DNA from 3 places in the Ensifer sp. ENS08 genome. Region 2 is predicted to be linked to each of the others. Evidence: predicted binding sites of a transcription regulator. Region 2 holds the regulator's gene; each other region holds the start of a gene.
The links. Region 2 encodes LexA, which represses DNA repair genes until DNA is damaged. Its sites were predicted from a motif close to TGTTCNNNNTGTGTTCNG; they were not measured.

Region 1 (9,419 bases), on a different contig from region 2:
CCGGCAAAGCCTAGGCTCTCGATCACCACGCCGGTCTCGGCTCGCCAAAGCCAGGTGCGGCGGGCGATGATCGGATGCGGCACGGCGAGCGTAAGCGCGCCGCCCGAGAGCGGCAGACCGTCGGCGACGAGCTGGCGGCCAAGGTCGGACAGGAATCGGTCCGGCTCCTGCGAGGCGCTTGCCTCGTCCACGAGCCAGGCAAGGGGGGCGGACAAATCCATGCCGAAGAGGATAGGGTCGAGCGCCCTATGGACAAGCCCTTTCCCGCCGCCGCGCTGCGCGCAAGTCAGGGGCGGACGGTGGCGCCGTCCGCCCCTGCGGTCTATGATTGCGGCAGCCTGCAGAAGGACTCTCAAGCCGCAGGCAGGCCAATCAGCAAAGGGAAGACCGATGCCAGAAGCCCTCGTCGTCCGCCGCGAAGCGCATATTCCGGGGCCACCCGCCGCAGTGTTCGCTCTTTTGACCGACCCGGAAAAGATCCTGCGCTGGATGGGAACGGAGGCCGACACCAAGGCGGAGCCCGGCGGTCTCTATCTCGTCAACGTGACCGGGGCCCGTTTTGCCCGCGGGTCTTTCCGCGAGGTCGTGCCGGTGCATCGGCTCGCCTATAGCTTCGGCTGGGAAGGCAGCGACATTGTCCCGCCCGGCTCGAGCCTGATCGAGAGCGACCTGATCGAGCAGCCGCCCGGAACATTGCTGCGCCTTACGCAAACGGGTCTGCCCAGCGCCGAACAATGCGCCGGCCATGCGGAAGGCTGGGCGCATTATCTGGAGCGGCTGGGCCAGGTTGCGTCGGGCCGCGATCCAGGCCCCGATCCCTGGCTCGGCCGCGACGGCGCGGCTTGATGCAGACGTCCCTTGCTTGCCACGACTGGGCCTGAAGGCTTGACGACGGCGCTGGAATGCCATGTTGCTTGGGATTGGCGCGAACCTGCGTTCACATCTTATTGATGCCAAATCAGGACGTTAGGCGGCATATGTCATTGCGGTGCGCTGGCTGAACGCACCGGGACATGTATGAGTTTAGTCGGGATGGGAGCGAATGGACGACAACAACATCATCAAATTTGAACGACCAAAGCCGAAAAAGGAGGCGAAGCCGGCCAACCCTGTGCCGCGGAAGGCGTTGATTTGGCTGGCACTGATAGCCGCCTTGGTTGCGGTGTGGTCGTACTATCAGTTTATCGCGCCGCCGAGCTTGCCAGGCTAACAACGCTACAGACCGGCGGTTGGCGAGCGGCACGCGCTCCTCGCTTGGTCTGTCTGCAGACACAAGCGCACAATTCGCGAGCTCGCCACCGCCTTCGCTCACTTCCACATGGAGCGCATGCGGGCGCCGACGTCGATGCGGATCTGCTTGGCGCTTCGCTCGCTGGCGCTTGCCGAGATCTTCGGCCAGCTCGTCGTCTCGAAAAACTGAAGCAATGTCGCCGGGATGAAGCGGGTTCGCGAGGCGTAGACATGCCGGTCGCCCTGGGCGTTCTGGCCGTGGGTGAAGAAGCGCTGCGGCGTCACCAGGGAGAGATGATCGCGTGCCCGTGTCATGCCGACATAGAGCAGCCGCCGCTCCTCTTCGAGTTCGGCAGTTGTGCCCACGCCGAGATCGGACGGAATGCAGCCGTCGACGACGTTGAGCATGAAGACCGAGCGCCATTCCTGGCCCTTCGCCGAATGGATGGTCGACAGGATCAGATAGTCCTCGTCGAGCAGCGGCACGCCCGCCTGGTCGCTCGTGGCATCGGGCGGGTCAAGGGTCAGCTCGGTCAGGAAACGTTCGCGGTTCTGGTAGCCGCCGGCAATCTGCTCGAGCTGCAGCAGGTCGGCCTTGCGCGTGTCGGCGTCTTCATGGATCCGGTCAAGATGGGGCTCATACCAGGCGCGCGCAGCGCCAATCTCCTGCGGCCATCCGGGCTCGGCCCGTCGCAGACCGGACACCAGGTCGACGAAGCCGGTCCAGTTCTCGCCGGTCTTGGCGGGAGGCGGGATCTCAGCAAGAGCCGCGAGCGGTTCCGGATCGGCGGCGATCGCATCGAGGATCTTTCCAGCGGTCTGCGGGCCAATACCGGGCAGCATCTGCAGCAACCGGAAACCTGCGACGCGATCACGCGGGTTCTGCGCGAAGCGCAGGACTGCGAGCAGGTCCTTCACATGGGCGCTGTCGAGAAACTTCAGGCCACCGAATTTCACGAACGGAATGTTGCGGCGGGTGAGTTCGACTTCGAGCGTTCCGCTGTGATTGGACGAGCGAAAAAGCACCGCCTGCTGCTTCAAGGCGATACCGATCTCGCGGCCAGCGAGAACCTGCTCCACGATGTAGGCGGCCTGATCCGCTTCGTCCTTGACGGCGACGAGCAACGGGCGCTGCTCCGATTGCCTGTCCGTCCAGAGGTTCTTGGTAAATCGCTCCCGCGCCAGGCCGATCACGCCGTTCGCAGCGGCGAGGATCGGCTGCGTCGAGCGGTAGTTCCGGTCGAGGGTGATGACGTCGGCAGGCTCGGGCGAAAAGGCGTTCGGGAAATCGAGAATATTGCGAACCGTCGCAGCCCTGAAGGAATAGATCGACTGGGCGTCGTCGCCAACGACCGTCAATCCGTGGCCGCCGGGTCTGAGCGACATCAGGATCGACGCCTGCAGCCTGTTGGTGTCCTGATACTCGTCGACAAGAACATGATCGAAGCGTCCGCCGATATCTTCGGCAAGCTCCGGATCGGAAACCATCTGCGCCCAGTAGAGCAGGAGATCGTCATAATCGAGCACGTTCTGCGCCTGTTTGGCATCGACGTAGGCCGCAAACAGCGCCTTGAGCTGTTCGTCCCAGCCGGTGACCCAGGGATAGGCCGACTTCAATACGTCGGCAATCGAGCTTTCGGAGTTCACGACGCGCGAATAGATCGAAAGGCACGTTCCTTTCGTCGGGAAGCGGCTTTCCGTCTTCGAGAAGCCGAGCTCGTGGCGCACGAGGTTCATCAGGTCGGCACTGTCCTCCCGGTCGTGGATCGTAAAATCCGGGCCGAGACCGATTTGTTCGGCGTAGATGCGCAGGATCCGGGCGCCGATGCCATGGAAGGTGCCGGCCCAGGAGAGCGCGTCCGTCATGACTGCAGCGTTGTCGCCAAGGACCTGGCGGCAGATGCGCGCGACCCGGCGGGTCATCTCGGCTGCTGCGCGTCGAGAAAAGGTCATCAGAAGAATGCGGCGCGGATCGGCACCGTTGACGATGAGATGCGCGACGCGGTGGGCGAGCGTATTCGTCTTGCCGGAGCCGGCACCGGCGATGATGAGAAGCGGGCCGCCGACCTGTCCTTCCGGCAAGCCGATACCGTGCTCGACCGCCTCACGCTGGCGGTCATTGAGTTTTTCGAGATAGGCGGCGCTCATGCGTTCCCGTTCGTTTTCGTCGCACTCAGTCACTGCCCGCATCGATTTGCATCCAAGAGACGGGCAGGAACAAAGAAAGAACTAGCAATTTAGCATCCAGATGAAAACCCTGACGTCGCCGAGTTTTCCCTCCTGCAACGTCGGAATGTCACTCTTCCAAGGTTTTGATGACCTGCGAGATCGCCGATGGGCTTGATTGCTGCAGGTAAGGCCAATCGGCCCTGGATCGAGATCTGTCGCGGGTGATCGCCGGCTTATCGATCGGCCTATACCTATGGCTGTGCGCCGCACGAAGAACGCGCGACGGCTTGTGGCCTTATATAGTAGATTAGAAATATGCTCTGCTCCTGCGTCCACTCGAAAGAGGAAGAGCACATGGACGAACGGAGCGTTGAAAATACCTGCGAGGCCACCGGCTCGACCGCCGAATTGCAGGAGATTGCGCGCAAGCTGGCGTCGCTCGCCCAAGAGATCAGGTCAATTGCAGCGACCCCGCTCGGCGAAACGGTCGTACTCGACGAAAGCGGCGATGGATCGGAAACGGCAGTCGACTGATGTCGGCCGCGGGGCAGCGGCTTTACTTGTTCGGTACAGGCATTCATTCCTCAATTGGGGGATGGCCGTGATCTGCCTGCGCGCTTAGAACCAGCCTACGGTGGCGACCTTGGGATATTCGGGACGTCGATACGAGGCGACGCCTTCGAATATCCCTTGGCGCGTCAGCAGACGCTGGTGTCTGTTCAGGGGCAGCATTGAGCTCGTCACGCTACGACCGTCATCGTCATTTCGATGTAGGCGGCAAGGCACAGGGCTGAAGCCAAGATGCCCGGCGTTGAAGGCACGGCTTGCATTATTTTCGCGAAGAACATACCGCCGGCGATGAGCAATCCGCCGAAAAGCAGACCGTGTTCTGCAACAGCGAGGCCGATGGCGCAGAGGTTCACGGCACTCGCAACCATGGTGAGGGGCGCTGCGGCCAACGCAGCGTTCGATTGAGCCAGGAAGATGAGCCTGAAACGCGGCCAGCTGAGGCCGATGGCGAGAACGAGGAACACCAGGGACATGCCCATCAGCATGCTCCTGCGAGAGTGCGCTCGATCGATCCGGCCTGGTTGTCTCGGGCCGAAAACACGTCGCCGACAGCGATGAGGACCGGGTTGTCGTAGCCGATCTCCCCTATGCCCTCCGGGATTGTGGCGAGCATGCCTCGCCAGCTGCGTTCCGTCGGACGGCTGACATCGCTCATGATCACGGCCGGTGTTTCAGGTGGACGGCCTTCGCCGATAAGCTTTTCGGCAATCAGCCCCGCCGTTCGGCCACCCATGTAAAAGACCGCCGTGCTGCGCGGATCGGCAATGCCTGCCCAGTCGACATCATCGGGCAGGCCGCCGTGGCGGGAATGGCCGGTCACCAGCCGAAGCGACTGTGCATAGTCGCGATGGGTCAGCGACAGACCGAGACGGGAGGCCATGGCGCTTGCGGCAGTGATGCCGGGGATAACGTCGACGGGAATGTTCTCGCGGTCGAGATGGGCGATTTCCTCGCCGGCCCGGCCGAAAACCATGGGGTCGCCGGATTTCAGTCGCACCACGCGTTTCCCAGCCTTGGCGAGCTTGACCATCATGGCGTTGATGTCTTCCTGCCGGCAGCTTTCGCGGCCGCCGCGCTTTCCGACGAGCATGCGCTTTGCCTCCCGCCGGGCGAGTTCGAGCACGTCTGAAGAAACGAGGTCGTCGAAAAGGATGACATCGGCCGCTTGCAGCGCGCGCACGGCCTTCAGCGTCAGGAGTTCGGCATCGCCCGGTCCCGCGCCGACCAAAGTCACGTGACCGATGGCGGGGGCTCCCGCGAGCCTTTCGGCATCAGCAAGAAGCACCCCGCCTACGCCCTCCTCCGGCGTATCCATGGTCGAAAAGACGCGATCGGCAAAACGTTCCCAGAAGAGGCGGCGCCGGGGACCGGGTTCGATTACGCGGTTCACCGCTCCACGAAGAGACTGGGCCAGCGCTGCCCAGGCCTTCAGGCTTTTCGGCAGCAGCGTCTCGATCTTGCGGCGGATCGTCTGGGCGAGGATCGGGGCGGCGCCATCGGTCGAGATTGCAACGATGACGGGCGAGCGGTTGACGATCGAGCCGAACTGGAACTCGCAGAAGTCCGGCTGGTCGATGACGTTGACCGGAACGCCCGCCGCGCGGGCGGCGGCGAAGAATGCCCGCGCCTCCGCCTGGTCCTCGCAATCGCCGACGGCGAGCGCGGCACCGTCAAGATCGGCGGGCGCCCACAGCCTGCGGTTTAGCGTGACGCTGGCGGTGGGGTGTTGCGGGGTACGGCCGGCAAATGCCGCGAGCGCCTCGTCGTTCCCTTCAGCGTAAAGGTCGACGCGGGCGCCGCAGGCGGCCAGAAGCTCGGCCTTCCACATCGCTCCGTCCGTTGCACCGGCCACCACGACGCGCCGCCCCTCCAGCGCCCAGAAGACGGGCAGCTTGGCGAGCGCCTCCATGCGGGCGGGTCCGTCACTCTGCGGCTGCTGCAAGACATCCATCGATGATCCCCCTGATTTCGGCGCGGCACGAGCCGCAATTGGTTCCGGCATTGAGCGCCACGCCGACGGCCTCGACGCTGTGGCAACCGCCGCGTACGGCCGCGACGATCTGGTTGACGCCAACACCGAAGCAGGAGCAGACGGTGGCGCCTGGATCCGGCTTGTCCGCCCCCGGACGGCCCGCGACGAGCGCGAAGCGCTTGCGCAGATTGGCGTGGTCAGCGCCGAGTTGTGCGATCGCCCAGTTGCGCGCGACGGCGACCGGTTCGCGCGCGAGGAAGAAGGCCGCGAGAAGCTGCGGACCATCGAAGAAGGCGAGCCTGATGTCGCCGGTCTGTGCATCCGCATAGCCGAGCGGCTCTACACCTTGCGGGATCGCAAGAACGCGGCGGCACCAGCCGGCCCAGTCGTCCACCGGCTCGGCAAAAGCCAGTTCCAATCGCCAGCCGCCAGCCGCCTTCGCCAGCGCCCAATAGGCAGCATCCGGATCGACCGGCTTTGCCAGCGAGACAGCGAAGGCGTAGTGCGTCGCCTTGAACTTTCGCGCGGCGACCGCAATGTTCTTCGATGCCGGCTGGCCGGAAAGACAATCGGTGATCGGCGGCACGAGGACATCGATGCGTGCCTTCGCCGCAAACTGGTCGTTCCAGTGCATCGGCGCGAAGATGCTGCCGCGCGCCTGGCGGTCGGTGATGAGCGCACGTACGAACGCCTTGCCCTCAGGGCTTTCGATCTCGATAAGGTCGGCGTTGCCGACGCCGATCTCCATCGCATCACGCGGGTGCAGTTCCGCAAACGGTTCGGCGATATGGGCCGAGAGGCGCGCGCTTTTGCCTGTGCGGGTCATCGTGTGCCACTGGTCGCGAATGCGGCCGGTGTTAAGCGTGAACGGGTAATCGGCATTGGTGCGGTCGGTCTCTGCCGGGCGAACGGCCACGAACCGGCCTCTGCCGTCAGCGTGATAGAAGTTGCCCGCCGCAAAGAAACGGCTTTCGGCGCGCTTCTGGCCTTCCCGTTGGGGCCACTGGAAGGGCGTCAGCCCGTCGTAGTCCTCAAGCGCAAGATCGGCATAGGCTCCAATGTCGAAATCGCGGCTGCCGGCATTTTCGAAGGCCGAGAGCGCGGCATGTTCGCGGAAGATCGCGGCGGGCGCTTCGTAGGCGAAAGCATCGGTATGGCCCAGGCGGCGACCGACCTCGGCCAGTTGCCACCAGTCCGCCCGGGCTTCTCCCGGTGCGGCGAGGAACGCCCGCTGGCGCGAGATGCGGCGTTCGGAATTGGTGACCGTGCCGCTCTTTTCCCCCCAACCGAGCGACGGCAGCAGCACATGCGCGTGGCGGGCGGTATCAGTTTCTTTCAGGATGTCGGAAACCACGACGAAGGGACAGGCCCTGATCGCGGCCTCGACGGCGTCCGCTTCCGGCATCGAGACGACGGGGTTCGTTGCCATGATCCAGAGCGCCTTGACGCGACCGTCTGCCACCGCCCGGAAGAGATCGACGGCCTTGAGCCCCGGATTTTCGGCAATCTTTGGCGAACGCCAGAAGCGCTGGACGCGATCGCGATCACCGGCATCTTCGATCGCCATGTGTGCGGCGAGCATGTTCGCAAGCCCGCCGACCTCGCGGCCGCCCATCGCATTCGGCTGCCCCGTCAGCGAGAACGGCCCCATGCCCGGCCGGCCGATGCGGCCGGTCGCAAGGTGACAGTTGAGGATCGCGTTGACCTTGTCGGTGCCCGAAGACGACTGGTTGACGCCTTGGCTGTAGCAGGTCACGACCTTCTCGGTTGTCGAAAACAGCCGGTAGAATTCGCGCAACTGCATCGCCGGAAGACCGGTCCGCTCGAGCACGTCGTCGAACGAAACACCGCCCGCTGCGAGCAAGGTATCACCGAAGCCGGCCGTATGCGCCGCGACATAGTTCTGGTCGACGGCATTGCTGGAAACCAGATGTGAGAACAGCCCGACGAAGAGCGCCACATCGGCGTCGGGCCGGATCGCGAGATGCAGGTCTGCGATATCGGCCGTCATGGTGCGGCGCGGATCGATGAGAACGATTTTGAGGCCCGGCCGTTTCGCCTTGGCGGCGGCAAGGCGCTGGTAGAGGACGGGGTGGCACCAGGCAAGGTTCGATCCGGTGAGTACGACCAGATCGGCCAGCTCCAGATCCTCATAGGTCCCGGGTACCGTATCCGAACCGAAGGCACGGCGATGACCGGCAACCGACGAGGACATGCAGAGACGTGAATTGGTATCGATGTTGGCGGAACCGACAAAACCCTTCATCAGCTTGTTGGCGACGTAGTAGTCTTCGGTGAGCAACTGGCCGGAGACGTAGAAGGCGACCGAATCCGGGCCGTGTTCGGCAATCGTTTCCGCAAAGCGTGCGGCGACGAGGTCGAGCGCTTCGTCCCAGCCAGCCTGGCATCCGTCGATCTCCGGATGCAGCAGCCGACCGTCGAGGTCGAGGGTCTCGGCGAGTGCGGACCCCTTGGAGCACAGCCTGCCGAAATTGGCGGGATGGTCGGCATCGCCGCGCACGGCGACGGCGCCGTTGTCATCGACCGTCGCGATGACCCCGCAGCCGACGCCGCAATAGGGACAGGTGGTCTTGACCTCCTTTTCCATGGTCATTCCGCCGCAATCAGCAGGCTTTCGAGCGCAATGAACAGCGCGCCGCCGTCAATACGCACCGGAATTGTGCGCACCGCGCCTTCGTCGGCCCCGAGCGCCTTGCCGGTTTCGAGCGAGATCGCCCAATTGTGCAAGGGGCAGGTGACCGCCTTCGCGTGGACGATGCCTTGTGACAGCGGCCCGCCCTTGTGCGGGCAATGGTCCTCGATCGCGAAGACCTCGTTTTCGGCTGTGCGGAAGACGGCGATCTTGCCCTGAGGCGTCTTCACGCAGCGCGCGCCTCGCAGCGGAATGTCCGAGATGTCGCCGATCGGGTGCCAGGTCATGTTCATCATCTCACTCCGCAGCTTGGGGGAAGCCGACCGTCGCCATCGGCCGGAACTCGTGTTTGTCCTTGCCGGAGACGCGCTCCGACCAAGGGTCGACCTGGGCGAATTTCTGGCTGAAGACGAAGCGGTCGAAATAGGCCTTGCGCTTGTCCGTATCGTCCATGATCTGGCGGCGGATCTCGTCGAGGCCGACTCGTTTCGCCCACTTGTAGATGCGCTCGAGATAGCGGGCCTGCTCGCGGTACATTTGCGTCAGCGCCACGATGTGTTCCAGCGCCTCGTCCTCGCTTTTCACCAGGCCAAGTACCTCGGTGCCCTTGATGTCGAGCCCGGCAGCACCGGCGAAATGGATCTCGAAGCCCGAGTCGACGCAGATGACGCCGATGTCCTTGCAGGTGGCCTCCGCGCAATTGCGCGGACAGCCGGAAACCGCCATCTTCAGCTTGGCGGGCGTCCAGGAACCCCACATGAACTTTTCGATCCGGATGCCAAGCCCGGTGGAATCCTGCGTGCCGAAGCGGCACCAGTCCGAGCC
Region 2 (9,419 bases):
CAATGCGGACAGTAGCCGCAGGCGCTGTGAAGCCAGGGAACGCCGACCCTGTCGCCCTCTTTCACTCTTTTGACACCGGCGCCGACCGCCGAGACATAGCCGACACCCTCGTGCCCGGGAATGAATGGTGGGCTGGGCTTCACCGGCCAGTCGCCATTTGCAGCATGGAGATCGGTATGGCAAACGCCCGTTGCTTCGTATTTCACCAGGATCTGTCCCGGCTGCGGCGTGGGCACTGCCACTTCCTCGATCGTCAGGGGCGCGCCGAATTGCCGAACGACGGCTGCCTTCATCGCCTGAGCCATTTGCCAATCCTCCTCCAATCGCCGGGCCACGGAGAGGTTTCTTATGGGAACAGTGGGCCGGCAGGGGCCTATCTCACATACGAAAATCGTGTAATTGGCTCGAGCATCATGGCGCTCACAGCCAGTGCCCGGACGTCATTTCCTGCTTGGCGTATACCGCCAACACTTCAACGCGGTTCACGTAGCGCCATCGTCAGGTTGCAGCGTAAACCCGCCGGCAGAGTTCGACAATGGGTGGAGTGCAGAAGCGGTTCAGAGACCGACCGCCTTCGGCGCCCGGCCGGATCGAACAACGCATATCGTGCAACCGCGTTCGAGCGGGCGCGCTGGCGCGCGTATTGACAGGATCGGCGCCGGTCGTGTTGACTGAATGCTACGGGGCCGTAGCTCAGTTGGGAGAGCGCCGCAATCGCACTGCGGAGGTCGAGGGTTCGACTCCCTTCGGCTCCACCAAAACGATCAGAAGGTGCCCGGTTGCCGAGGTATCGGAACAGCGGCTGATTTGTCATCAGCAGATCGCCAGTTCGAGTCTTTCCGGGGACACCACCATGCTAAGCCACCGTTCGGCCTTCGCGAAACGCTGCCCGATCCCGTGGCCACCTGTTTTCAGAGGCTGAACGGATCCCGCGCCGATCGCTTCTCGCTCGGTGCACTGAACGGGTCGGCTTTCTTCTCCTTGGACTTGCGGCCCTCGTCGGCGATGATCTCGTCGACCGCCCTCTGGCACTTCATCAACTCGTCGGCCGCCGGGCCGGTGCCGCGCAGGCTGAGATTTGCGATGACGCGATCTTCAAACGCGATGGCCAAGGCCCGCTTGCGCACGAAGCCCGTCAGGAACTCGGCGTCGGTGACGTTCACGAACAGAAACTTTCCGCTCGCATCACCGGCAGCGGTCGCCGAGGCGCTCCATGGATCGGTCTTGTCGAAGCGGAAGGTCAGGTCGTACTCTTTGCCGACCTCGAGCGACCTCCAGTCGTCGCTGGCGAAGCTCATATAGAGCGGCGACTCGGAGCCCTTGGGATAGAACCCAAGGCGCAAGGTGACCCCGCCGTCGAATACCGACGAGATGAAGCAGGAGCCCTCCATCGAGGTGTCGGAAGCAACGGTCCAGCCGTCGACATCCTTCCACTTGATGATTTCGGACTCCTCAGCCGCGGCCGATCCCGCGGCGATCAGACAGCTTACCAATCCGACCAGCAATCTACGCATGCAAAACCCCCGTTTGCCCGCATTTTGATAGGTCCCCGCATCGCTGTCGAGGGTGCCTAGCCGATCCCAGGCAATATTTTAGGAATATTCACCTCTCCGCGGCAAGCGGACTGCCCATCACATGGCGAAAGGATCTTTCGATGACTTGGTCTGGCCGCCGCCGGCAAAGGGATCGTTGTTCGGCGCATTGCCACCGGCGCCCGCAAAGGGATCGTTCGCCGCTCCCTGACCGCCATTCGGGATCAAGGCGCTCACCGCCTCCTGGCACTTGAACATCTCGCTTACCGCCTTCATCGAATCACGCAGGCTGAGGCTCGCGACGACGCGCCCCTCGAAGGCCAGCGCCAAGGTGTTCTTGCGAACGAATTCGGTAAAGAAGTCGGTGTTGGAAAAGTTGACGACAAGGGCCTTGGCGCCGGTCAGATCAACACCGAACGCAACGGCCGGCCACTGACGACCACGGTCGAGCTGCAAGGCAACATCGTATTCCCGCTGCGGCTCGATGGATTTCCATTCGGCATTGCCGATCGAAAGAAACGCCAGGTTCGTCGATCCCCGCGGATAAAAGCCGATACGAAGGATAGCGCCGGCGTCATAGCTCGTCGCCGCGTAACACGAGCCTCCCAGGGAAGGATCGGATCCCACCGTCCAGGCGTTGATCCGTTTCCAGATATTCGAACGCCCTTCTTCGGCAGACGCCGCTCCAGCCGTGAGCAACAGGCCGAGCACCACCAACGACAATCTATGCATGCAACCACCCCACTTTCCACGCAAAGTTATCTTTTTTTAGAGGCCTGTCGAGACGGTGAAGGCCCTTCCCCGCAGGGATTTTTGCGCGCCCCAGGCCCGATGCGAAAGCTGGCAGCTCCGATGCATTCTCCGCGCCGGTCCATGAAGAACGGCCGAGACGAGGTCGAGATGGAGCGGCTGGCGCAAATCAGCCACAGCCTGCGGGCAAAGAGCTGTTGAACATGGCAGAGTGATCGCCATGCTTGCTGGACTTCGGAACGAAAGCGCGGTTCACATCGTTTACCAACCCTTAGTCCCACCCCTTCATCAAGTGGACGATCACCGTGCTTGCCGCCCTGCTTCTCGCTTCGATAGTCGCATCGCCCAATATGCCTGACGTCAAGCTCAGTGCCGCGACGGTGGATGAACTCCAGACCGATTTCGAACGGGCCGTACCGTGCCATCAGATCGATGGACGCAATGTTTGGAAGGGCGCGCTCGCGTTCTACATCCAGTCCTTCGTTTATGACGGCGATACGCCCGTTGCGACCGATGCGGCCGACGCAGTGCTTCCGGAAGACAACAGCGCCGAGACGGTGAAGGAGTTCGAAGACGCCTGCTCGGCCTCGCAAGCGACTTAAGTCTCTCCGCGAAGAGAGCCGCGATTCGTTCGAATCACGCGCGCGACCGGCCTGCCCGGCGCTGTTTTGGGACGCAACCGTCGCCGAAAACCGCCCCGCTCCCGCAAAAGTGACCAATCGACCCCCACAGAAGCAGCCAATTGCCTGAATTCACGGAATTTTAGGCACTTGCGGAACACATATGGAACAGATAGTGTCTGTTCTTGATTTGTTTCACGCCTCTGGAGCGACGTGCCATGCTGACCCGCAAGCAACAGGAATTGCTTCTGTTCATCCACGAACGCATGAAGGAGTCGGGCGTACCGCCGTCTTTCGATGAAATGAAGGATGCGCTCGACCTGGCGTCGAAGTCCGGCATTCACCGTTTGATCACGGCGCTCGAAGAACGCGGGTTCATTCGCCGGTTGCCGAACCGGGCGCGCGCGCTCGAAGTCATCAAGCTTCCGGAAGCCTACGCCGCCGGCCAGCAACAGCCGCGCAGAGGCTTCTCGCCGAGCGTGATCGAGGGCAGCCTCGGAAAGCCGCCGGCCGCCGCTCCTGCCACGCCGAAGCCGGCGCCGGTCGCCGAAAGCACGTCTGTTTCCGTCCCGGTGATGGGCCGCATCGCTGCCGGCGTGCCGATCTCGGCGATCCAGAACAACACCCATGACATTACCGTTCCGCTCGACATGATCGGCAGCGGCGAGCATTACGCCCTCGAAGTAAAGGGCGATTCGATGATCGAGGCCGGCATCTTCGATGGCGACACGGTGATCATCCGCAACGGCAACTCGGCCAATCCCGGCGACATCATCGTGGCGCTCGTGGACGACGAGGAAGCGACGCTGAAGCGCTTCCGTCGCAAGGGCGCGTCGATTGCGCTCGAAGCGGCCAACCCCGCCTACGAGACGCGCATTTTCGGACCGGATCGCGTGAAAATCCAGGGCAAGCTCGTCGGGCTGATCCGCCGCTACCATTGAATTCCAGGCAGAACGCCGAATCAAAAGAGCCTCGCCACTGAAAGTGGCGAGGCTCTTTCCATTTAAGGCGACCTGAAATCCAGATCGCTTATTCGTGGATCGTGTATTCGCCGAGTTCGCAGAGATCCTGCGTGTCCTCGGTCGTATCGAGGGCCGAGCCTTCCTCGAATTCGAATCGCATGTCGTATTTGCAGACGTCCCGCCCGTCGGCAATGGTGATCTCCATGCTCTCGCCGGGGTTCAGGACCTGCCGACCGAAAACATCGTCTTCCCATTCATTGACGCCGACCGGCGACGTATAGAAATTCGTCAGTACCGCGCCGGTGTTGTTCTTCAGCTGGAAAACCAGGTCGTCCGCGCGCGCCTCCATAGCGGTCGCCGCAAAACACGCCAACGCCGTCAGGATCAGTCTCTTTTTCATTGATGCCATTGCCTCCGTTCTTAATGTTGACGGACGCTACCGATGCGGTTGATCTCAGCGGAGTCATCGTTCCCCCTCTACCGAATTCACCGAAGCGATAAGATCCGACGGAGGCATAGGAGACGTGGCTTGCGCGGACGTGTCGCGAATTTTACCGCGCTGCCCTAAGGCAGAACGCCAAACCAAATTTAACGAGGTGAGATTATTGGAGGCCTCGCCCGGAATTGAACCGGGGTACAAGGATTTGCAGTCCTCTGCGTCACCACTCCGCCACGAGGCCTCACAGCTCGGATAACCAAGCGTTGGCGCGGATTTAGAATGATTGCAGAAAAACCGCAAGAGGCATTTTCTGAAAAACGCGCCGTCGAATTGCAGGACGGATACTTTCCACAGAACGATCGACGATGTCCGCCGATCGTCTCCCAGCTGATCTCAGCACCAGGGCGTCGGGCGCCCTTCCCACGGCCGCACGAGCCCCTCGGAAACGAGTACACGTCCAAGAGATTGGTCACCGCGGGTGACCAGGCGCAGTTTCTCGCCGGCCTTGGCATCTGATCGCCCTCCCGCCGAGATCAGCCTGAAGTCGCCTGCATTCAGCAATTCGCGCAGGCGCTGCTTGGCGTAGAAGCCGCGCGAACGCTCCTTGTCGCAGCTTGCCTGGCGGATTCGCGGTGCATCGACATCGGCGACGCGGATCGTCTCGCCATGGAAGACGAAGGTCGCGCCATCGATCACGCAGTTGTCGTTGCGAATGCCGCAAAAATAGAACTGATCGGTACGGATGGATGCCGTCTTCACCTCTTCATTGGGCCGCACGAGAGGGGTTGGCGGCGTGACGCCGACATTCACCGACGGCACCGGGGCGGCCAGGACAACCTTCGTCGCCGGGTTGGGCTTCGGATTTGGTTTGTGCCTATCCGCCTGCTGCGCAACGCGCTCCTGCGCTTCAGGAACCGCGCGCTGAGGCTTCGGCTTCGTTTCCGATCGCGATGCAAGGGCCATGACATCCGAAACCACCGGCCAGTGCCGCAAATCGGCGCGATGGTCGTAGGCCATGACGCCGCCAAGGGTGAGCGCTGCGGCCAGATACCACGGCGCCATGCCGCCCTGTTTGCTGGTGCTTCGGCCCGAACTGCGGCGTCGACGTTTCGTAGTGGCTTTGGCCATCGGTCCCCATCCTGATTCGAGACCGCATTATGCGTTTGATGGGTTGCCGAAAAGTTTTCGAGGGCACCCCAACAGAGGGGAAGACCGCGAGGAACCGGTCATTCGCCTGCGCGGCCACGGCCCTTGTTGAGAGATTCGGAATTGGTACGGGACGGCCGCGAGGAACCGAAAACTGCCGACCGCCCTGCCTCGACAACAAGATCGTTAAATCGGCGTCCGGCTCAGGAGCCGTTCGAGGAGTTGGCCTTCCCGCGCCAGCGCGCCCACCAGACGGCCAGACGACGACGGCGGCGGCGAACCGAGGGAATGTCGTGGGAAAGCACGATCAGGCCCAACGGTATCATCCAGAAGCCCAGCACGGGCAGGAAACCGAGAAAACCGCAGAACACCAGCAGCGAACCCAGCAGGATGCGCAGCAGCGGAGAGTCGGGCAGCGCGATACGCCATTTGCCCAGCACGATCTGTCGTGTTTGCGGATCAATGCCGAAATGCGTCTGCTTCCTGTTTTTATTCATCATTCCCTATCCGGCGTGTTTTCCCACAATTGGGGACTTCTCCACAGCCTCGCAACGGAACTTGTCATTTTTTTTGAAAAAAGCGCTTGGCAAATCAGAAAAGCATGCGTATTAGCAGCCTCACTTCTGAAGCGCACAGCACAACAGCGGCGCGGATGATCCCTGGTAGCTCAGCGGTAGAGCATTCGACTGTTAATCGACAGGTCGCCGGTTCGAATCCGGCCCGGGGAGCCACTTTCTAAAAGAGCCATTTGCAGCGATGCGAATGGCTCTTTTTCATTTTGCACCTATGTTCTCCAGGTGATCAATCCCCAACCTCCCGATGGTTCTTCATGACAAAGGCCGCGGCGCCGCCCATCATCGTCTGGTTCCGCAAGGATCTCCGCCTGGCCGACAATCGCGCCCTCTCGGCTGCCGCCGGCGAGGCAGCCGTCATTCCCCTCTATATTCGCGAACCCGCCGACAGCGGCAACGGTCCGCTCGGGGCGGCGCAGGCGTGGTGGCTGCACCATTCGCTCGAGGCCTTGGGCGCAAGTCTCGCGCGGCACGCTTCTCGCCTCGTTCTTCGATCAGCCGCGCCGCTTGACGTGATTGTCGAGATTGCGCACGCAAGCGGTGCGGAGCGCATCTACTGGAACCGGCGCTACGACCCGAACGGCATCGCCACGGATACCGCGCTCAAGAAGGCGCTGGCCGAGCGGGGAATCATCGCGGAGAGCTTTGCAGGACAATTGCTGCATGAGCCCATGCGGCTGCTGACGACGACGGGCGGCCCCTACCGCGTGTTCACGCCGTTCTGGCGCGCGCTCGAACTGAAAAACGAGCTGGCACCGCCGATCGACCGGCCGCGCCATATCGCAGCCCCGGGAGCATGGCCGCGATCGGAACGCCTTGACGACTGGTCGCTGCTGCCGACGAAACCGGACTGGGCGGCGACATTCAGCGAGGTCTGGACGCCGGGCGAAGACGGTGCGGCCACCCGTCTCGAAGAATTCGTCGATGAGAAGCTCGACGCCTACAAACGCTGCCGCGACATTCCCGACGCGGATGGCACATCCCTGCTCTCGCCTCATCTCGCCTTTGGCGAAATTTCGCCGGCGCAGGCCTGGCATGCGGCAGCTGGGCCCCAGGCCGATAGCGGCGAAGGGGCGGCCACCTTCCGCAAGGAACTCGCCTGGCGCGAATTCTCCTATCATCTGCTGTTTCATTATCCTGAGCTTGGCCGCCGCAACCTCGACCGTCGATTCGACCGCTTCCATTGGCTGAACGACGAGGACGATTTTACTCGATGGACCAGCGGGCTCACCGGATATCCGATCGTCGATGCCGGCATGCGCCAGCTATGGCGCCACGGCTACATGCACAATCGCGTTCGCATGATTGTCGCCTCCTTTCTCATCAAGGACCTGCTCGTCGACTGGCGCAAGGGAGAAGCCTGGTTCCGTGACACGCTGGTCGACGCGGATCCGGCCAACAATGCCGCAAGCTGGCAATGGGTCGCCGGATCGGGCGCGGACGCCGCACCGTTCTTCCGCATCTTCAACCCGCTCCTGCAAGGGGAGAAATTCGATCCCGACGGTCTCTATGTGAAACGCTTCGTGCCGGAGCTGGAGCGCCTCCACCCGCGCTATGTCCATCGCCCCTTTGCAGCGCCCGCCACGACCCTTGCCGAAGCCGGCATCGAACTCGGCACGACCTACCCGAAACCGATCGTCGACCATGCCCTTGCCCGCGATCGGGCACTGGCAGCCTTCCGGCAGATCACAAGCGCACCGGGAGTTTCTGAAGAGACGTAGAGCCTCCGGTAGAATTCCTCAGTTGGCGTCCCGCCCGATTGCGGCTAGGCTCACGTTACGGATGCAACAGCTGAGGGGGTGGTGTATGCGTAACCTGGAAGCCGATTTTGCTGCATTTGCCGGTGCGGTGGAGCTATCTTCCGAAAATCTGGCGACGGCCGTGCGGGAATTTCCGCTCAAGGCGCGCATGGTGCTTGGCGCCCTGGTGCACCTTCAGGTGGGAACGTTGATGCTCGCCACGCCAGACGGCCGCAGGCTGGTGATCAAAGGCGCCAGGGCCGGCCCCAGCGCCATCCTCAACCTCAACAACTGGAACCTGCCGCAGCGTGCTATCTCGGGCGGCACCATCGGGGCTGCGGAAAGCTACATCGACGGCGACTGGGACAGTCCCGATGTCGGCGCCTTTCTCGAACTGTTCCTCGTCAATGCCGAAATCGGCAGGAATTTTCCGAACCGTGCGCGCGGGCTCCTGCGCCTTTTCGACAAGTTCCTGCACTGGCGCAATGCCAACACCCACTCCGGCGCGCGCCGCAACATCTCGGCCCATTACGACCTCGGCAACGCCTTCTACAGCGAATGGCTGGATCCGAGCATGACCTATTCGTCTGCGCTTTATGCAACGGGCGCCAATGATCTTCGCTCAGCGCAGAAAGCCAAATACCGCGCGCTCGCGGAAGCGACGAACCTGCGCACCGGCGATCATGTGCTTGAGATCGGCTGCGGCTGGGGCGGCTTTGCCGAATTTGCGGCAGCGGAAATCGGCTGCAAGGTCACGGGGCTGACGATCAGCCGCGAGCAACTGGCCTTCGCACGCGAACGCATGCAGCGTGCGGGCCTTGCCGACCGGGTCGAATTGAAGTTCCAGGACTATCGTGAAGAAAAGGGTACCTATGACCGCATCGTCTCGATCGAGATGTTCGAGGCCGTCGGCGAAAAATTCTGGGCAACCTATTTCTCGCAGCTGAAGCGGTGCCTGAAACCCGGGGGCAAGGCCGGACTGCAGATCATCACGATCAAGCCCGAATCCTACGAGGAGTATCGTTCCAATCCGGATTTCATCCAGAAATACGTCTTCCCGGGCGGCATGCTGCCAACGCGCGAGCATCTGGTCGAGCTTGGCCGCAATGTCGGCCTGCGGATGATCAACGACTTCGGCTTTGGCGTCGACTATGCCCGCACACTCGGCGAATGGCGGGAGCGGTTCTGGGCGGTCTGGAACAGGATCGAGCCGCTCGGCTTCGACCTGCGCTTCAAGCGGCTGTGGGAGTTCTACTTCTACTACTGCGAGGCCGGGTTCCGTGCCCGCAACATCGACGTCCGGCAGATCGTCTTCGAGTGAAGCGCACGGCGCGTCTTTACCGCGTCACCCGTAGCGCTTAAGAGGCGGTCGATCCAAGTTTCTGTTCAAAGGTACAGCATGCGTCTTGCATGGTTTTTCCTCGCGCTCGCCATCGCGACCGAAGTGGTGGGCCTGACGGTGATGAAGGCCGCTTCCGAAAGCGGCTCCTATCTCGGCCACATCGTCATGTATGTCTCGATCGCACTCTCCTACGTCTTCCTGGCAAAGGCGGTGAAGACGATATCGGTCGGCGTCGCCTATGCGATCTGGGAAGGTTCGGGCGTCGCCATCATCACCCTGGTTTCGGTTTTCGTCTTCGGCCATGTGCTGACCGGACG
Region 3 (9,419 bases), on a different contig from region 2:
TGCCGTCTCCACCGACGGCAGCCTGTCAGTGCAGGGTGACCGTCTTCAGATCGTCCTCGGCCGCCTTGAAGAAGGTGCTGGAACGGTTGTCTGTCAGAAGGATCGGCGTGCCGTCGGCGCCGAAGAGCGCCCAGAGATCGATACCCGGTCCCATCTCCGGCGCTTCCGGGAAGCAGCGCGAGACTTCTTCCGAGCGCATTTTCCGGATGTAGCCGATTTCGCCTTCGCCGAGATGTGCGAGGTCGTTCTTCGACAGCGACGAGCTGATGTCTTTCAGTCCCATGGTGACACTCCGTGGTCGCCGGTGAGGGGAGAATCCCGCCGGTTATCCTACTCTGGGACTGAAATGTTAATTTTCTTTACCATACGAACCGGTTCGGGACGAACGAGGTCGACGGAGAGCAGGCCGTTGCGCAGTTCCGCGCCCAGAACCTTCATGCCGTCGGCGAGCACGAAAGTGCGTTGAAACTGGCGTGCCGCAATGCCGCGGTGCAGGTAATCGCGGTCGCCGTTGTCGATCTGCCGGCCGCGGATGACGAGCTGGTTCTCTTCGGTGGTGACTTCGAGGTCTTCTTCGGAAAAGCCTGCCACGGCGAGCGTGATGCGCAACCGTTCCGGTTCGTCGGTCGAGGCATCGCCGCGAACGCGTTCTATGTTGTAGGGCGGGTATCCGTCGTTGCCCTTGGCGATCCGCTCAAGGGTCTTTTCCATCGTATCGAAACCCAGCAGAAGCGGGCTCGTAAAAGGGGTAATACGGCTCATTCTTCAAGTCCTTGCGAGATCAAGCGACCGTTGTTCGGACCTGCCTTGCAGCATCCTTTCCGCAATATGGTAGCTGTGCGCAATGAGTGCAAGCCGCTTGCCTCCGGCGTGCACGCAAATCATAGTCCGCTCTCGCAGAATCCGGGAATGGGACAAAGGAACGCCAGGGCGTTTACTCCCGTCCGGCCCAATGCAACGTATCGATCGCGCCGAACAACGTGGTCCAGGGAGGACGAGAAAGTGCCCGTGCCGAGAAAGATAATCATAGACACCGACCCCGGGCAGGACGATGCCGCCGCCATCATGCTCGCCTTCGGCAGTCCGGAAGAGATCGACCTGCTCGGCATCACCGCGGTCGCCGGCAACGTGCCGCTGGCACTGACGGCCCGCAATGCGCGCATCCTGTGCGAGCTCTGCGACCGGCCGAAGGTTCGGGTGTTCTCGGGCGCCGACAAGCCGATTGCTCGCCCGCTGGTGACCGCCGAGCACGTGCACGGCAAGACCGGCCTCGACGGCCCAGAGCTTACCGAGCCGACAATGAAGCTCGAGGAGCAGCATGCGGTCGACTTCATCGTCGAGACGTTGCGAAAGGAGCCAGAGGGCACCGTGACGCTCTGCACGCTCGGCCCGCTCACCAACATCGCGCTGGCCCTGCAGAAGGCGCCTGACATTGCGCAGCGGGTCAAGGAACTGGTGATGATGGGTGGCGGCTTCTTCGAAGGCGGCAACATCACGCCCGCCGCCGAATTCAACGTCTACGTCGATCCCGAGGCAGCCGACATCGTCTTCCGTTCGGGCATTCCGATCGTGATGATGCCGCTCGATGTCACCCACCGGGTGCTGACCCACAAGGCGCGCGTCCAGAAGATCCGCGACATCGGCAGCCGCCCGGCGATCGCCATGGCCGAGATGCTCGAATTCTTCGAGCGCTTCGATATCGAGAAGTACGGCACCGATGGCGGCCCGCTGCACGATCCGACGGTCATTGCCTATCTGTTGCGCCCCGAGCTTTTCACCGGCCGCGATTGCAACGTCGAGATCGAGACCAAGTCGGAGCTGACGGCCGGCATGACCGTCGTCGACTGGTGGCAGGTCACCGGCCGGCCGCACAACGCCAAGGTCATGCGCTTCGTCGACGACCAGGGCTTCTTCGACCTTTTGACCGAGCGGCTGGCTCGCATCTGAGCCTCGGCTCAATCATCGTAGTCCAAACAAAAACGGCGCCCCGAGAGGCGCCGTTTTCTTTTGTCGTTCCGTTGATCAGAACTCTTCCCAGTTGTCCTGGGCAAGCGCGTTGGCGCCGGAGGTCTGGGTCAGCACCCGCTGCGTCGAAGCCGAGTAGTTGCTTCGCGCTGGGTTCGCCGCCGGAGCGGGCCGCGCCTCGCGGGCGGGGGCCGGGACCGGAGCGGGGCGTTCGGCCGCGCGCATGCGCTCGGCCGTGCCACGCAGCATAGCCGCCGAGGACGGTTGGGCCGATGCGGTCGCCTGCGCGACCCGGAAGCGGGCCACGAGCGTGTTGAGCGTTCGGGCTTCTTCGTTGAGCGCCATGCCGGCCGCGGTCGTTTCCTCGACCATGGCGGCGTTCTGCTGGGTTACCTGGTCCATCTGGTTGACGGCGGAGTTGATCTCCTTCAGGCCGACGGCCTGTTCCGAAGCGGAGCTGGAGATCTGGCGGATGAGGCCGTTGATCTGCACGACCTGCTCGGCGATCTTTTCGAGCGCGCCACCGGCCTTGCCGACGAGATCAACACCTTCGCGCACCTGGCCGGCCGAGGTGTTGATCAATGTCTTGATCTCCTTGGCGGCATTGGCAGAGCGCTGGGCGAGTTCGCGCACTTCCTGGGCGACGACGGCAAAACCCTTGCCGGCCTCACCTGCACGCGCTGCTTCGACACCGGCGTTCAGCGCCAGAAGGTTGGTCTGGAAGGCGATTTCGTCGATGACGCCGATGATGCGGCTGACTTCGTGCGAGGACTGCTCGATGCCCTTCATCGCGGCAATCGCCTTCTGCACCACTTCGCCCGACTGTCCGGCATCGCTGCTGGCCACATCCACCGATTTGGCGGCGACCTTGGCGTTTTCGGCGCTGGCGTTGACCTGCGAGGTCAGCTCGTCAAGAGCCGCTGCTGTCTCTTCCAGGCTTGCAGCCTGCTGTTCGGTCCGGTGCGACAGGTCGTTGGCGGCGCTGCTGATTTCGCTGGTGCCGTTGCCGATGTTGACGACCGAATGGTTGACGGTGCGGATCGTCTCTTCGAGGCTTTCCATCGCCGCGTTGAAGTCACGCTTGAGCTGCGCGTATTCGCCCGGGAAATCGTCGGTGATGCGGAATGCGAGATCGCCGGACGACAGATGCGAGAGACCCTTGCCGAGGCGGGCGACGATGTCGCGCTGAAGCGCGCTCGATTCTGCACGCTCGGTTTCCGAGCGGCCGCGTTCGCGCTCGGCCTGTTCGCGCTCATGGCGGGCTTCGCCTTCGAGGCGCTTGGTGTCGGCAAGCTGATGGCGGAAGCCTTCGAGCGCCTTGGCGACTTCACCGGTTTCGTCGGAACGATCCTGGCCGGCGATCGCCTTGGTGTAGTCACCGTGGCTGAGGTCGTTCACGTCCTTGACGAGGCTTGCCAGCGGCTTCTGCACGAAACCACGAACCGCGAGATAGAGACCGAGCAACACAGCGCCGAGCACGACGAGGCCGCCGACGATCATCATGTAGGTCTGATCCTTGACCGGCGCATTGATCGCGGTACGCGGCACGTCGACGAGCACGACCCAGCTGGTGTTCACGCCCGAGAGAGTGAACGGATAGACGAGACGGTCGAAGGGCTCGTTGCCGTCATAGGAGAGGTTGGAGATGATGCCCGGCTTGCCGGAGGCGAGCGCGTTCTTGACGACCTCGTTGCCTTCGCCGTCATACTCCTTGAGCAGAAGGTCCGGGATCGGCGCGACCAGCCATTTGCCGGTCTGCGACAGCAGGTAGACGCGGCCGGTGTCGAAGGGCTTCAGCTTCGAGAGGCCATCGCCGAGCGAGGCGAGCGAAATGTCGACGCCGGTGACGCCGAGAAGCTTGCCGCCGGACATGACCGGGTAGGCGATCGAACTCATCGCGGTCGGAACGTCGGTGTCCTGCGCGGTGTAGGGCTGGGTGATTGCACCCTTGCCGCTTTTTGCAGCGAGTTTGTACCACTCGGCCGCATAGTCAGCGCCGAAAGTGGAGTACTGGATTTCGTTGGTGCGGCTCTTCGACCAGTAGGGCGTGAAGATGCCCTTGTCGTTACCGCCCAGTTCCTTGTTGTTGACGAGGTCTTCCTGGCGACCATCGAAAGCCTTGGGTTCTTCCGCGAACCAGCTGCCGAAGGCAAACGGGTTCTGCTCGAGGTTTGCCCTGAGGATGTTGATCACCCCGGTGCGCTCCAGCGACTTTTCGGCATGTGCGCGGCCGAGGATGCCCGCCATCGAGCGGGCAGCACTTGCAAGCTCGCCGATGTCGCCGGCAATGTCGGAGGCAATCGCGCGGGCTTCGCCGCCTGCCTGTTCGAGGACCAGCGTTTCGACGCGGTCCTGGGTCTGGGATATGAGAACGAAATTCGAGGCAAGCAGGACAAGTGCGATCGTGCCGCCTGTCACCGCGATCAGTTTGGTCGCCAGCGATTTGGCTTGGAACTTGAACATGAAATCCTCACGTGCTGGGAGGTTCGCAGGTTTTCACCTGCGGTGGACGCATTTCGCAATGGGGGTGAACTCCATCATGGAGCGTCAGATGCCGACCGGCATGTTGGAGACGACCAGGCGCTTTGGCCGGTTTTCTCACGGTCCTGAATAGACTGGAGATTCTTAAGATAGGGCCAACACGGACGCTGTTTTACGCATCGCTTGCATAAAATTGCACGCAAAGTTTTATGTCCGCGACATCGGCTGTCCGGATTGCGCAAGCGGCCGTCGGGAGGGTGAAATCTATGCGGGCCAGGGCCTGGGAAAAATGAGACGGGCGACTTCGCCCGTCTCAAGTGCGTGCTTTTTCGCGCAGGATTTAGAGACGCGACGCCACGTCCGCAGCGAGCGGGATCGAGGGCTGGGCGCCGCTCTTCAGGCAGGCGAGAGAGCCGGCGACTGCTGCGCGGCGCAGAGCGTCGGGGAAGGCGATGCCGGCATCGAGGCTGGCTGCGAGATAACCGCAGAAGGTGTCGCCGGCGCCGACGGTATCGACCGGCTCGATCTTCAGGCCCTTGGCGCGCTGGATCTCGCCCTCATGTACGGCCACCACGCCTTCGGCGCCAAGCGTGACGATGACCGTCTGGCCGGTCTCCGCGTGCAGCGCCTTCATCGCTTCTTCGCGCTCAGTGCTCCCGATACCGCTCTTGCCGGCCAGCAGCTCGAATTCGGTTTCGTTGGCAATGACGATATCGGCCATGCGGCCGAGGCGGGCTGCGTCCGGTGTCAGCGGCGCGATGTTGATGACCGAACGCACGCCCTTCTGTTTGGCGGCGGTGAGCGCCTTCTCGACCGAAGCGGCCGGAATTTCGAGCTGCAGCATCAAGGTATCGCTGGGCTTCATGCCGTCGACGGCCTTCACCGCATCGGCTTCATCGACCGTCGCATTGGCGCTGGCGACGACGACGATGACATTTTCGCCGTCACCGCCGACGAGGATATGGGCGGTGCCGGTCGGCTCGCTGACCGTCTTGGTCAACGACAGGTCGGCGCCCGCACCCTTCAACAGTTCGAGCGCGCCGTCGGCAAAGCTGTCCTTTCCTACCGCGCCTGCCATCTGCACCGTCGCGCCGGCACGCCGTGCGGCCAGCGCCTGGTTTGCGCCCTTGCCGCCGGCGGCGGTCGAGAAGCTGGTGCCGGCGACGGTTTCGCCGGGCTTCGGAAGGCGTGCGGTGGTGGCGATCAGATCCATGTTGATGGACCCAAAAACAGTAATCATGTGAAACTATCCTGTCGGCTTTGCGAATTGGGCCGGAGAGTGCCCGACAGCCTCAGTCCTCGTCAACCACCCGCAGGCGCAATTGCCCGACCCGATTGTCGACCGCGGCACGTGGTTCGTCCGCGTCCCGTGTGCCGCCTTCCGCTTGCAGCTCTAGGGCCTCGATCTTGGCCCCGCGGCGGGTGAGCTTGCTGGAGGAAACGAGGATGTCCTCGACATCCTTCTGGCTCATCGCGAAATGGCCCTGCAGCTTGCGCACGCGCTGGTCGAGACGGCCGAGATCCTCCATCAGCCGCGCGACTTCGCCCTGGATCAGGTGCGCCTGTTCGCGCATGCGCGCATCCTTGAGGATTGCCTGGATCACCTGGATCGACAGCAGCAGCAGGGAGGGCGAGACGATGACGATCCGCTGGCGATGCGCCTTCTGCACGATCGCTTCGAAATGCTCGTGGATCTCCGCAAAGATCGATTCCGAGGGTACGAAGAGGAAGGCGGTGTCCTGCGTTTCACCTGGGATCAGATACTTGCCGGCGATGTCGCGCACGTGCGTTTCCATGTCGCGGCGAAAGAGTTGGGCGATCTGCAGGCGCCGCTCCGGAGTCGGAGCATCCCGCATCGCGTTCCAGGCTTCGAGCGGAAATTTGGCGTCGATGACCAGCGGCGGCTGGCCGTTCGGCATGCGGATGGTGCAGTCGGGCCGCACCCCGTTCGACAGCGTCGCCTGGAATTCGAAGGCACCCATCGGCAGCCCGTCGGCGATAATCGCTTCCATGCGCGACTGGCCGAAGGCGCCGCGCGTCTGCTTGTTCGATAGAATCGCCTGAAGTCCGGCCATGTCCTTGGCGAGCGACTGGATGTTGTTCTGGGCCGTGTCGATGACCGCGAGGCGCTCCTGCAGCCGGCGCAGGTTCTCGTGTGTCGCCTTGGTCTGCTCGCTGATCGAGGCGCCGATGCGATGGGTCATGCCGTCGATGCGCTGGCTGAGTGTCTGGTTGAGCTCCGCCTGCCGGGCGCCGAACACCTCGGCCATGGCCGCGACCCGCCCTTGCATCTCCGTCTGTGCTGCCAGCAGCATTGCCATCTGTTCCTGCCGCTCGTCGTCGCGGGGATTGCGCCGGCGCGAGAGCGCCGTCAGGCCGGCAACAGCCAGCACAAGGCCGGCGGCAATCGCCAGATGGCCCAGGGTAATCGGCAGGGTGCCGATGAAAAACAACGGTTGGGCGAAGGGAAGGGGCGCGGGTTCCATGCGCCAAACCTAACAGATTCTCTCGCGAAGTGTAGATCAAAACAAGAACATATGTGCGCGGCGGTTAACGCCCGACGAGGGACGAGCGGGTGCCGCAGGTGGCAAGGCAATTTCCTTGCGCGTCGATGGAAAGATCGGCTATGGGAGCATCATGACCATCAAGCCGCTTATCATCCTTCCCGATCCTGTGCTTCGCCAGGTTTCAACGCCGATCGAAACCGTCGACGCGGACGTCCGCCGTCTGGCCGATGACATGCTCGAAACCATGTACGATGCCCCCGGCATCGGCCTTGCCGCGATCCAGGTCGGCGTCGCCAGGCGCATGCTGGTGCTCGACGTTTCGAAAGAGGGCGACGAGAAGACGCCGCTTGTCTTCATCAACCCCGAGATCGTCGCTTCGTCCGACACCTATTCGGTTTACGAGGAAGGCTGCCTGTCGATTCCGGACTACTACGCCGAGGTCGAGCGCCCCGCCGTCATCACCGTCAAGCACCTCGACCGCGACGGCAAGGAACAGACGATCGAGGCCGAAGGCCTGCTCGCCACCTGCCTGCAGCACGAGATCGACCACCTGAACGGCGTTTTGTTCATCGACCACATCTCCAAGCTCAAGCGCGACATGGTGATCCGCAAGTTCACCAAGGCTGCCAAGACGCGCGGCGCAAAGGCGATCTGAGCCTTCGATCGCGGAAGATCACGCGAAATTTTGAAGGCGGGAACCCATTGAATATTCCAGGAAGAGCGTGAAACGGCTTTCCTGGAATTGTCCTGTTTTTAGAGAATGAGATCATTTCGCCGTTTCCCCGCATGAAGTGATCTGAAAGGACGGAGTTACCGCCTTGTCGCTTCGCATCATCTTCATGGGCACACCGGAATTTTCGGTGCCGACACTGGCGGCACTTGCCGAGGCAGGTCATCAGATCGTCGCCGTCTACACCCAGCCACCGCGGCCGGGTGGCCGCCGCGGGCTCGATCTGCAGAAATCGCCGGTGCACCAGGCGGCCGAACTGCTGGGTATTCCGGTGCTAACGCCGGTCAACTTCAAGGACGAGGCGGACCGCCAGACCTTCCGTGATTTCGACGCCGACGTCGCCGTCGTCGTCGCCTATGGCCTGCTTCTGCCCGAGGCCATCCTCACAGGCACCAAGCTCGGCTGCTACAACGGCCACGCCTCGCTGCTGCCGCGCTGGCGCGGTGCAGCGCCCATCCAGCGCGCGATCATGGCCGGCGACCACGAGACCGGCATGATGGTGATGAAGATGGAAAAGGGGCTCGATACCGGCCCGGTCGCCCTCACCAAGACGGTTCAGATCGGCGAGACGATGACCGGGGGCGAATTGCACGATCGCCTGATGCAGGTCGGCGCCAGTCTGATGCGGGAAGCGATGGCAAAACTCGAGGCCGACGATCTGCCGCTGACGGTCCAGGCCGAGGACGGCGTTGTCTACGCCCAGAAGATCAGCAAAACGGAAACCCGCATCGATTTCACCCGTCCCGCCCGCGAGGTGCACGACCATATCCGCGGCCTGTCGCCATTCCCGGGCGCCTGGTTCGAACTTGAGATCGCTGGTAAGCCGGAACGCATCAAGGTTCTGAACTCGGAGCCCGCTTCCGGCAAGGGCGAGGCCGCCACGGTGCTCGACGATAATCTGACGATTGCCTGCGCCGAGGGCGCCGTTCGGCTCACCCGCCTGCAGCGCGCCGGCGGCAAGGCGTTGGGGGCGGCCGACTTCCTGCGCGGAACGCCGGTTGCGCCCGGCACGAGGGTCGGCTGATGCCGCGGTTCAAGCTGACCGTCGAATATGACGGCTCGGATTATGTCGGCTGGCAACGGCAGGACAACGGCGAGTCCGTGCAAGGCGCGATCGAAAAAGCGATCCTGTCTCTGACCGGGGAGACCGTGTCGATCCGCGGCGCCGGCCGCACTGATTCCGGTGTGCACGCCAGTGGCCAGGTGATGCATGCGGATCTCACGCGTCCGTGGAAGCCCTACACGCTGCGCAACGCGCTAAATGCCCATCTGGGGCTTGCGGGCGAGCGGGTGGCGATCCTCGAGGCCGAGGAGGTGTCCGAGGAATTCGACGCGCGCTTCTCGGCGCTGCGCCGCCACTATCTCTACCGCATTATCTCGCGGCCCGCGCCGCTGGCGCTTGAAGCCCGGCGCGCCTGGTGGGTGCCGAAGCCGCTCGACCATGAAGCCATGCATGCAGGCGCCCAGCGCCTCGTCGGCCATCATGACTTCACCACCTTCCGCTCCGCCCATTGCCAGGCGGCGAGCCCGGTGCGCACGCTCGATCGGCTGGACGTCGCGCTTGTCGCCGGCGTCATCGAGATCCGCGCAACGGCGCAGAGCTTCCTGCACAACCAGATCCGCTCCTTCGCCGGCTCGCTGAAGCTGGTGGGCGAAGGCAAGTGGACGCCGGATGATCTGCAGGCAGCGCTCGAGGCCCGCAACCGCAAGGCCTGCGGCCCCGTGGCGCCGCCCGA

Region 1: the regulator LexA is predicted to act here: its motif matches at 3,444-3,461, upstream of IB272_RS26885 (ATP-dependent helicase).
Region 3: the regulator LexA is predicted to act here: its motif matches at 6,965-6,982, upstream of IB272_RS03635 (DNA recombination protein RmuC).

What each region holds. Positions count from the first base shown of each region.
Region 1 is NZ_JACVBF010000016.1:118,319-127,737, reverse strand. Features, by position in the region: partial or broken gene IB272_RS26900 (adenylate/guanylate cyclase domain-containing protein) at 1-221, opposite strand, end outside; gene IB272_RS26895 (SRPBCC family protein) at 391-846, shown strand; gene IB272_RS26890 (intracellular growth attenuator family protein) at 1,043-1,210, shown strand; gene IB272_RS26885 (ATP-dependent helicase) at 1,309-3,378, opposite strand; gene IB272_RS26880 (hypothetical protein) at 3,754-3,933, shown strand; gene IB272_RS26875 (hypothetical protein) at 4,140-4,448, opposite strand; gene cysG (siroheme synthase CysG) at 4,448-5,920, opposite strand; gene IB272_RS26865 (nitrate reductase) at 5,892-8,549, opposite strand; gene nirD (nitrite reductase small subunit NirD) at 8,552-8,881, opposite strand; gene nirB (nitrite reductase large subunit NirB) at 8,892-9,419, opposite strand, start outside.
Region 2 is NZ_JACVBF010000003.1:52,648-62,066, forward strand. Features, by position in the region: gene adhP (alcohol dehydrogenase AdhP) at 1-305, opposite strand, end outside; tRNA gene IB272_RS10200 (tRNA-Ala) at 683-758, shown strand; gene IB272_RS10205 (hypothetical protein) at 912-1,505, opposite strand; gene IB272_RS10210 (hypothetical protein) at 1,632-2,264, opposite strand; gene IB272_RS10215 (hypothetical protein) at 2,588-2,884, shown strand; gene lexA (transcriptional repressor LexA) at 3,121-3,843, shown strand; gene IB272_RS10225 (hypothetical protein) at 3,932-4,264, opposite strand; tRNA gene IB272_RS10230 (tRNA-Cys) at 4,471-4,544, opposite strand; gene IB272_RS10235 (thermonuclease family protein) at 4,697-5,431, opposite strand; gene IB272_RS10240 (hypothetical protein) at 5,653-5,946, opposite strand; tRNA gene IB272_RS10245 (tRNA-Asn) at 6,106-6,180, shown strand; gene IB272_RS10250 (deoxyribodipyrimidine photo-lyase) at 6,279-7,742, shown strand; gene IB272_RS10255 (cyclopropane-fatty-acyl-phospholipid synthase family protein) at 7,828-9,081, shown strand; gene IB272_RS10260 (SMR family transporter) at 9,160-9,419, shown strand, end outside.
Region 3 is NZ_JACVBF010000001.1:776,569-785,987, reverse strand. Features, by position in the region: gene IB272_RS03660 (DUF1150 family protein) at 26-283, opposite strand; gene IB272_RS03655 (Hsp20 family protein) at 331-762, opposite strand; gene IB272_RS03650 (nucleoside hydrolase) at 1,003-1,947, shown strand; gene IB272_RS03645 (methyl-accepting chemotaxis protein) at 2,023-4,428, opposite strand; gene IB272_RS03640 (ribokinase) at 4,787-5,686, opposite strand; gene IB272_RS03635 (DNA recombination protein RmuC) at 5,739-6,932, opposite strand; gene def (peptide deformylase) at 7,084-7,608, shown strand; gene fmt (methionyl-tRNA formyltransferase) at 7,772-8,707, shown strand; gene truA (tRNA pseudouridine(38-40) synthase TruA) at 8,707-9,419, shown strand, end outside.